DNA from 4 places in the Brenneria goodwinii genome. Region 3 is predicted to be linked to each of the others. Evidence: predicted binding sites of a transcription regulator. Region 3 holds the regulator's gene; each other region holds the start of a gene.
The links. The regulator CRP, encoded in region 3, controls carbon source genes, mostly activating them, when cyclic AMP is high. The targets are predictions, from matches to a motif close to ATGTGANNNNNNTCACAT.
Positions count from the first base shown of each region.

Region 1: the regulator CRP is predicted to act here: its motif matches at 861-878, upstream of ACN28R_RS16260 (NupC/NupG family nucleoside CNT transporter).
Region 2: the regulator CRP is predicted to act here: its motif matches at 1,071-1,088, upstream of deoC (deoxyribose-phosphate aldolase).
Region 4: the regulator CRP is predicted to act here: its motif matches at 1,411-1,428, upstream of pth (aminoacyl-tRNA hydrolase).

Region 1 is NZ_CP014137.1:3,657,738-3,659,943, reverse strand. It holds gene ACN28R_RS16265 (TatD family hydrolase) at 1-777, shown strand, start outside; gene ACN28R_RS16260 (NupC/NupG family nucleoside CNT transporter) at 1,079-2,206, shown strand, end outside.
Region 2 is NZ_CP014137.1:2,149,260-2,151,465, reverse strand. It holds gene deoR (DNA-binding transcriptional repressor DeoR) at 1-123, opposite strand, end outside; gene deoC (deoxyribose-phosphate aldolase) at 282-962, opposite strand; gene rbsK (ribokinase) at 1,163-2,092, shown strand; gene fucP (L-fucose:H+ symporter permease) at 2,107-2,206, shown strand, end outside.
Region 3 is NZ_CP014137.1:4,775,524-4,777,729, forward strand. It holds gene ppiA (peptidylprolyl isomerase A) at 1-553, shown strand, start outside; gene crp (cAMP-activated global transcriptional regulator CRP) at 760-1,392, opposite strand; gene ACN28R_RS21195 (OsmC family protein) at 1,712-2,119, shown strand.
Region 4 is NZ_CP014137.1:1,704,242-1,706,447, forward strand. It holds gene ychF (redox-regulated ATPase YchF) at 1-545, opposite strand, end outside; gene pth (aminoacyl-tRNA hydrolase) at 677-1,300, opposite strand; gene ychH (stress-induced protein YchH) at 1,605-1,874, shown strand; gene prs (ribose-phosphate diphosphokinase) at 2,032-2,206, opposite strand, start outside.

The DNA.
Region 1 (2,206 bases), 1.1 Mb from region 3:
CACTGCCATTTTGATTTCCCGCCGCTCAGCGAGAACGTATCGGGAAGTCTGCACTTGGCTGCAACGGCTGGAGTTGAACGTATTGTTGTTCCGGCGGTTGAATCCCGCTACTTTGATCGCGTGCTCGCGTTAGCGCATAACCATCCTTCCCTTTATGCCGCCCTTGGGCTACATCCGCTCTATATTTCCCGCCATCGCGACGCCGACCTGGAACTGCTGCAAGCTAGCCTGTGTCAACACTCGGCAAAGCTGGTGGCCGTGGGAGAAATCGGGCTGGATTTCTACATGCAAACGCCGCAGTTAGCGCGGCAATGCGCACTGCTTGAAGCGCAGCTTAAGCTGGCCAAGCAGCACGATCTTCCTGTCATTCTGCATTCACGCCGTAGCCATGATCGACTTGCGCAGCTATTGCGCCGAGCCGATGTGCCGCGCACGGGCGTGATCCACGGATTCGCCGGAAGCCTGGAACAGGCACAGGCTTTTATTCGGCTGGGTTATTACATTGGCGTTGGCGGTACCATTACCTATCCTCGGGCGAATAAGACGCGCCAGGCGATCGCCCGCTTACCTCTCGACCATCTGCTGCTGGAAACGGATGCGCCAGATATGCCGGTCTGCGGCTATCAGGGGGAACCTAACCGTCCTGAGCGGATAGCGCTGGTTTTTCAGTCTCTTTGCCAGTTGCGATCTGAATCTGCCGCCGATATCGCTGATGCGTTATATCGCAATACTCTGCGCCTGTTCGAATTGTCGCCGTCGAGTGAAACATTTCCATAACTTATTGAGCGCGCATATGCGGTTTTCTTGGCCGTTTTGGCGTATGTAAACGGCCACAGACATATAAAATCGCGATGGTAAAAATGTGATATATGTCACTGTTGCGTGTTTTCAGTTGTTTGACGTTGTATATATTTGTGACATAAGTTGGCTCCTGCCGAGAAACTGCCTTTATAATCGGCTCGCTCGATCTCACCGGCCTCTGACTTTTTTCCGGGGGGATTGGCCCCTGTTTTTATAACAATGAGTTGTTATGAAAATGATTTCATTGCTAATTATCTCGTGCTAGAGGGAACGTCACATGCAACTCATCATGAGTCTCATCGGCATGGCTGCACTCGTCTTGTTTGCCGTCCTGCTTTCCAGCAACCGTAAAGCCATCAAGCTGCGTACGGTACTGGGCGCTTTTCTCATCCAGATCGGCATCGGCGCACTGGTGTTATATGTTCCGTTAGGTCGCAGGGTGTTGGGGGGAATGACGGAAGGGGTGGCTAACGTCATTTCCTATGGTAATCAAGGCGTCTCTTTTATGTTCGGCGGCCTGGTTTCCGACAAAATGTTTGAAGTATTTGGCGGCGGAGGCTTTGTTTTCGCGCTTCGCGTACTGCCGATTATCGTGTTCTTCTCATCACTGATCGCCGTGCTCTATTACATGGGCGTTATGCAATGGGTGATTCGTTTGCTGGGCGGCGGCTTGCAAAAGATATTAGGGACGTCGCGCACGGAATCGTTGTCCGCTACGGCGAATATTTTCGTGGGGCAGACGGAAGCGCCGCTGGTGGTTCGGCCCTATATCGCCAACATGACGCAGTCGGAGCTGTTTGCCGTGATGTGCGGCGGTCTGGCTTCCATCGCCGGTTCCGTCATGGCCGGTTATTCGCAGATGGGCGTACCGCTGGAATACCTGATCGCGGCTTCCTTTATGGCGGCGCCTGGCGGGCTGCTGTTTGCCAAGCTGATGATTCCCGAAACGGAACAGACCCACGATCGTCAGGAAATAGCCGGATTTGTCGATGAAAACGATCGGCCTGCCAATGTTATTGATGCGGCGGCGAGCGGTGCCGCTTCCGGGATGCAACTGGCGCTGAACGTGGGGGCGATGCTGCTGGCATTTATCGCGCTGATTGCACTGCTTAACGGTATCCTCGGCGGCGTGGGCGGTTGGTTCAACTATCCGCAACTGTCGATGGAGTTGATTTTAGGCTGGCTCTTCTCACCCGTGGCGTTTTTGATTGGCGTTCCTTGGGATGAGGCGACGATTGCCGGATCGTTTATTGGTCAAAAGCTGATTGTCAATGAGTTTGTCGCCTATATGAATTTTAGCGAATATCTGAAAGCCGACGATGTGGTCGCCTCTGCGGGTTTACCGATATTGTCCGATCATACCAAAGCGATCGTTTCATTCGCACTCTGTGGATTTGCCAACCTG
Region 2 (2,206 bases), 2.6 Mb from region 3:
ATCGCGACGAACGGTCATCTCGGAAACCCCCAGTAGCTGGGCCGCATCCTTAAGATGAAGTTTGTCTGCTGTTTTCAAAACCTGGGCAAGTTTGTTAATCCGTTCTTCGCGCCGTGTTTCCATGTGATGTCCTGATAGTGGGCCTGCATAATCGGGTAATACTATATTGGATAATACTATTCGGTTACGTATTGATATACCCAGGTTTCACGGGATGAGGCGCCCTCAGGGGCGCCTCATCCGCACGTTCTTTACTGTTATCGCCCTTAAGTGAACGCTAATTAGTAGGTTCCCGCCGCTGCCGACTCACCGGAAACAATAGCCACGCCGGAACTGGTACCGATGCGGGTAGCGCCTGCGCGGATCATGATCTCCGCCGTCTGGCGATCGCGAACGGCTCCCGACGCTTTAACGCCAACCTCCGGCCCTACCGTTTGGCGCATCAACTTCACGTGTTCTGCGCGAGCGCCGCCGGTGCTGAATCCCGTGGATGTTTTAACGAAAGCCACTTTCAATTCACGACACATTTCACAAATCAGCACGATTTGTTCATCGTCAAGCAGGCAGGTTTCCAATATTACCTTCAACGGTATAGCGGCGCAAACCTCGCGCACGGCCTGAATATCGGCTTTAACCGCGTCAAGGTTGCCGCTTTTCAACCAGCCGATATTTATCACCATATCTATTTCCTCAGCACCGGCGTCAATGGCGGCTTTCGCTTCAAAGACTTTGGCTGATGTCAGTCCTGCTCCCAATGGGAAGCCGATCACCGAGCAAACGTGGACCGAAGTATTTTTTAGCTGGCTGGCGACTAATGGGACGTAGCCTGAGTTGACGCAGACCGCATAGAAGTGATGCGTTTTTGCTTCCTCACACAGTTTGACGATCTGTTGTTCGGTGGCGTCGGCGGCCAGCAGCGTATGGTCAATATAGGGGGCGTAATCGCGTGTTTCGGTGGTCATCACTGACTCCTTTGATGGTTCAATCGAATTGAGATGTTATAATAATAACATTATCGTCGTGTTATCAATCTTATTTTGTTGCTTTATGCGCAGAAAATCCCTTTGGTCATGCGATCTTTGTCACATTAATAACAATTGTTAGTTGTTATTGTTATTAATATAACATTGAATAATTAAAAAACCATCAGGGGAAGCGTGTTATGGATATTGCAGTTATTGGTTCAAACATGGTGGATCTCATCACCTACATTGATGACATGCCCAAAACCGGCGAAACGCTGGAAGCGCCCGATTTTGAAATAGGTTGCGGCGGAAAGGGGGCAAACCAGGCGGTTGCCGCGGCTAAGCTGGGGGCATCCGTCATGATGGTCAGCCGGGTCGGCGACGATCTCTTTGCCGACAATACGGTAAAGAACTTACAGCGTTTTGGGGTGGATACGCGCCATGTCACGCCTGTACCCGGAACATCAAGCGGGGTGGCGCCGATCTTCGTCGATAAGTCATCGCAAAACCGGATTTTGATTATCAAAGGCGCGAACAATCATCTGTCAGCTCAGGATATCGACGCGGCGGCCGAATCACTCATGCAATGCCAATTGATTATCCTCCAGTTGGAGATCCCGCTCGAAACCGTCTATTACGCCATTGATTTTGCCCGTCAGCATCACATCCAGGTGATTTTAAATCCGGCGCCGGCCTCGCGCAAACTGGATATCGGCTATGCCTGCCAGTGTGATTTCTTTATGCCCAACGAAACCGAACTGGAGATCCTGACCGATATGCCGGTCGATAACGAAGAAAACATTATTAAAGCCGGGCGTTCGCTGCTGTCCAGAGGGTTGAAGAACCTGATTATTACCATGGGGCACCGGGGTTCGGTATGGATGACGGGGGAGCAGATTCAACATATTAAGCCGGTCAGCGTTCACGCCATTGATACCAGCGGCGCCGGTGACGCCTTCATCGGCTGTTTTGCGCACTACTTTGTGAAGGACGGAGATATAAAACGGGCGATGGAATATGCCTCTGCTTTTGCGGCCTATAGCGTTACGGGAAAAGGTACCCAGCGTGCCTACCCGGATGCGGCGCAATTTTGTGATTTTCTTACCAGCCATTCTCTTGCCAACTAACCGGGGAAAACATCATGCGTCAGGACATTATCCAAATGCCGGATGGCTATCTGAACAAGACGCCATTGTTCCAGTTCATCTTGCTGTCGTGCTTGTTCCCGCTGTGGGGATGCG
Region 3 (2,206 bases):
GGTTGCTGCGGCGGCCTTTATTTCACTTACGGCTTTTTCTCCGGCGTTCGCCGCCAACGGCGTAACGCATGTTTTGCTGACGACGTCGGCAGGAAACATTGAACTGGCATTAGATAATCAAAAAGCGCCGGTATCGGTGAGGAATTTTGTCGAGTACGTTAATAACGGTTTTTATAACGGGACGACGTTTCATCGAGTGATCCCCGGCTTTATGATCCAGGGCGGCGGTTTTACCGCTGATATGAAACAGAAAGCGACTAACCCGGCGATCGCCAACGAGGCGGATAACGGGTTGCGCAATCTGCGCGGCACCATTTCGATGGCGCGTACGGCGGAAAAAGACAGCGCGACCAGCCAGTTTTTCATTAACGTCGCCGACAATGCGTTTCTCGATCATGGTCAGCGCGATTTTGGCTACGCGGTGTTTGGTAAAGTGGTCAAAGGGATGGAAGTGGCGGACAAAATCGCCCAGGTTCAGACTGAAAACGTCGGCCCTTATCAGAATGTGCCAACCAAACCGATCGTGATCCAGTCAGCGAAAGTCCTGCCCTGAGGCGTATTTTCGGGCGGTGGTTTATTTCCAGCCAATAAATCTGAGCGGGTTCGAAGAATTCGCTCAGGCTAATGGCAATGCGTTATTTGTTTTATTAATTATCCGTTTTTAAACCATTATATTATTGCCGACAAATATATCGGATAAAAAAAAGCGTGAGATAAGTCTCACGCTTTTTTGTTGTAGGGTCATGCTAATACGCCGGTTTAACGGGTACCGTAGACGACTATTGTTTTACCATGTGCGGAAATCAGGTTCTGATCTTCTAACATTTTAAGTATCCGCCCCACGGTTTCACGTGAACAGCCAACAATTTGGCCAATTTCCTGACGTGTGATTTTTATTTGCATGCCGTCAGGGTGGGTCATGGCATCTGGTTGTTTCGCCAGGTTTAGCAATGTCTGAGCGATACGCCCCGTGACATCAAGGAAAGCCAGATTACCGACTTTCTCTGACGTTACCTGCAGTCTGCTGGCCATCTGAGCAGACAGGCGCATCAGAATATCAGGGTTCACCTGGATCAGTTGTCTGAATTTTTTATAAGAAATTTCAGCAACTTCACAAGCCGTTTTCGCCCGAACCCAGGCGCTGCGTTCCTGACCTTCCTCAAACAAGCCGAGTTCGCCGATAAAATCCCCTTGATTCAGATAAGAGAGAATCATTTCCTTGCCTTCTTCATCTTTGATCAGCACTGCGACAGAGCCTTTCACGATGTAGTAAAGCGTTTCTGCTTTTTCACCTTGGTGAATAAGCGTACTCTTCGATGGATACTTGTGGATGTGGCAATGAGAAAGGAACCATTCGAGAGTCGGGTCTGTTTGCGGTTTGCCGAGAACCATTCGATATCATCCTCTGTTGTCAGTCACTGCGCAAATCACAGGGCTCAGAGTTCCCTGTACGGCGTATTTACTGTTAAAAGTTCAAATTCAGTGTAGGCAGAACGACGTCAGGGAATATACTGAAAACCTTTATCTGGCGACGTCATCATCTCCCCGGCATCTGAGTTTGTCCAGAATAAGGCAGATTCTGTTCTTGTTTTTAACACACCTTGAGGGACGTGTCTTGTATTGTCTCATTTCAGCATGATAAAGCTCTGGTTATAAGATAATTTTGTACAGTAACGATATAAATATTCAAAAATTTTTTAGCGGAGGCAGCATGCAGGCTCGAGTGAAGTGGGTTGAAGGCTTAACATTCCTTTGCGAATCAGCTTCAGGACATCAGGTTTTAATGGATGGAAATTCAGGGGATAAATCCCCCAGTCCGATGGAAATGGTTTTGATGTCGGTTGGCGGATGCAGCGCGATCGATGTGGTATCCATACTGCAGAAAGGGCGTAATGACGTTGCCGACTGTGAGGTTAAGCTGACGTCGGAGCGGAGAACGGAGTCGCCTCGTCTGTTTACCCATATCAACCTGCATTTTATCGTAACGGGCAAAGGGTTGACTGATAAAGCCGTAGAGCGTGCGGTCGCGTTATCTGCGGAGCGGTATTGTTCAGTGGCGTTGATGCTGGGTAAAGCGATCGAAGTGACTCACAGTCACGAAGTGATTGATATCTCGTAAATAGGGTACGCGCTTTTTTAAACATGACAGGTCACAAGAACGTGACCTGTCATGTTTGTAAACTCCCCCCGCGAATATCGGCATCCG
Region 4 (2,206 bases), 2.3 Mb from region 3:
TCCAGCGAGCGCAGCATACCGGCTTTTTCCAACTGCGGCAGGCATTTTTCCAGCGCTTCCAGTTCGGCTTTAGCGTCTTTATCGCCGCCTTTGGCTTTTTTCTGTACGCGATGAATGGCGCGCTCACAGGTATCCAGGTCGGAGAGCGCCAGCTCGGTATTGATAACGTCAATATCGTCTGCCGGGTTAACTTTGCCGGAAACGTGAACTATATTTTCGTTTTCGAAGCAACGCACCACGTGTCCGATAGCTTCAGTTTCACGAATGTTGGTCAGAAACTGATTGCCCAGGCCTTCACCTTTGGACGCGCCTTTCACCAGCCCGGCGATGTCGACAAATTCCATGGTGGTGGGGAGGGTGCGCTGCGGTTTGACGATCTCAGCCAGTTTATCCAGACGCGGATCGGGCATGGGCACCACACCGGTATTAGGCTCAATGGTACAAAACGGGAAGTTGGCCGCTTCAATACCCGCTTTGGTCAGCGCGTTGAACAGAGTGGATTTACCGACGTTAGGCAGGCCGACGATACCGCATTTGAATCCCATGTTTATATCACCTTAAATTACTTATTAATCAGACAATTATTTTAAGTTGTCTGTCAGAATGACAAATATTCCGGCTGATTATACACGGAATGACTGTTTATCTCGATCGGCCATCGGCATCAGACTGCGATTTATGCCGCTTTGAACGAATGTAAGCGATTCATCGCTTTCACCATATCTTCTTTTAACAGAATCTCGGTGCAGCGGACCGCTTCATCAATAGCGTCGTCAATCAGCTTTTGTTCGCTGACGGGCGGTTTCCCCAGAACAAAGCCGGTCACTTTATTCTTATCACCCGGATGCCCGATACCAATGCGTAACCGATGGAAGTTAGGGTTATTACCCAATTTGCTGATGATGTCTTTCAATCCATTGTGGCCGCCGTGGCCGCCGCCTAATTTGAGTTTGGCAATCCCCGGCAATAAGTCCAGTTCGTCATGCGCAACCAGGATCTCGTCCGGCTGAATCCGATAAAATGTCGCCATGGCCGCTACGGCTTTACCACTCAGGTTCATGAACGTAGTAGGGACCAATAGCCGGATATCATGACCGGCCAGGTTGAGGCGTGAGGTATAACCAAAAAATTTACTTTCTTCCTTCAACGGCTGGCGATAAATTTCAGCCAGACGGTCAACATACCAGGCTCCCGCATTATGACGAGTGGCCGCATATTCAGCGCCAGGGTTAGCCAGGCCAACAATTAACTTAATGCTACTCACGATAATATTCCAGATTGCGTGCCGTATCGCGGTCATTCGATATAGCAAAGCGTAATTTAAATAGCAGAGAAGGGCGATAGTTTACACATATCTCTTTATTACTTGAAGCCACGGCGAATAGCATGATGCTAAACGCAACAGGGTCTATGTGAACGGTTTCTAATGAATACCAGTGGAAATTATTTAAATATTTGTCTATTTATTTGCTAAAACGTAAAAAAATATTCATTTTACTCCGTTATCTGTGATCCCTCCCGCAATCACCCGGCGCCTGATTGTCTATAATTCAAGCAACACAACGAAGCCCCATTCATCCGCAGAGTTTATCTGGAGGTGACAGATGAAACGTAAGAGTGCTACCACATTGGGCAATGTGTTGATGGGCATCGGTATGTTTCTGATGATTGGCGGTATTGCTTACTCCATCATTAGCCAATTTCCCGATCTGAACTTGCCGCATCATTCGGCCTATATTGATTTAGTCGCCATTTTTACCGGGGCAATTTCCTGGCTGGCTGGCGCACGTATTAGCGGCCGTGAAAAAGTCGCCGATCGTTATTGGTGGTTAAAACATTTCGATAAGCGCTGCCGGAGAGAGCGGCATTCATAGCGCGATTAATCTATAGAGAATTCAAATCCGCTGTAGCCCTGTGGTTATGGCGGTTTTTTATTGCCCACGATCTTTCACGCCAATTTCGACGCCAATAAATAAGCCACCTTTTTACAGGTGGCTTATTCGCGTAAACAGCCAGCTCGGCCGGAAACGATTAGTGCTCAAACATAGCAGAGATGGACTCTTCATTGCTGATGCGGCGAATCGCTTCGGCCAGCATGCCTGACAGCGTCAAGGTACGAACATTGGGCAGGGATTTGATTTTGTCTGTCAGCGGAATGGTATCGCAGACAATCACTTCATCAATAACCGAGTTTTTAATGTTGTCG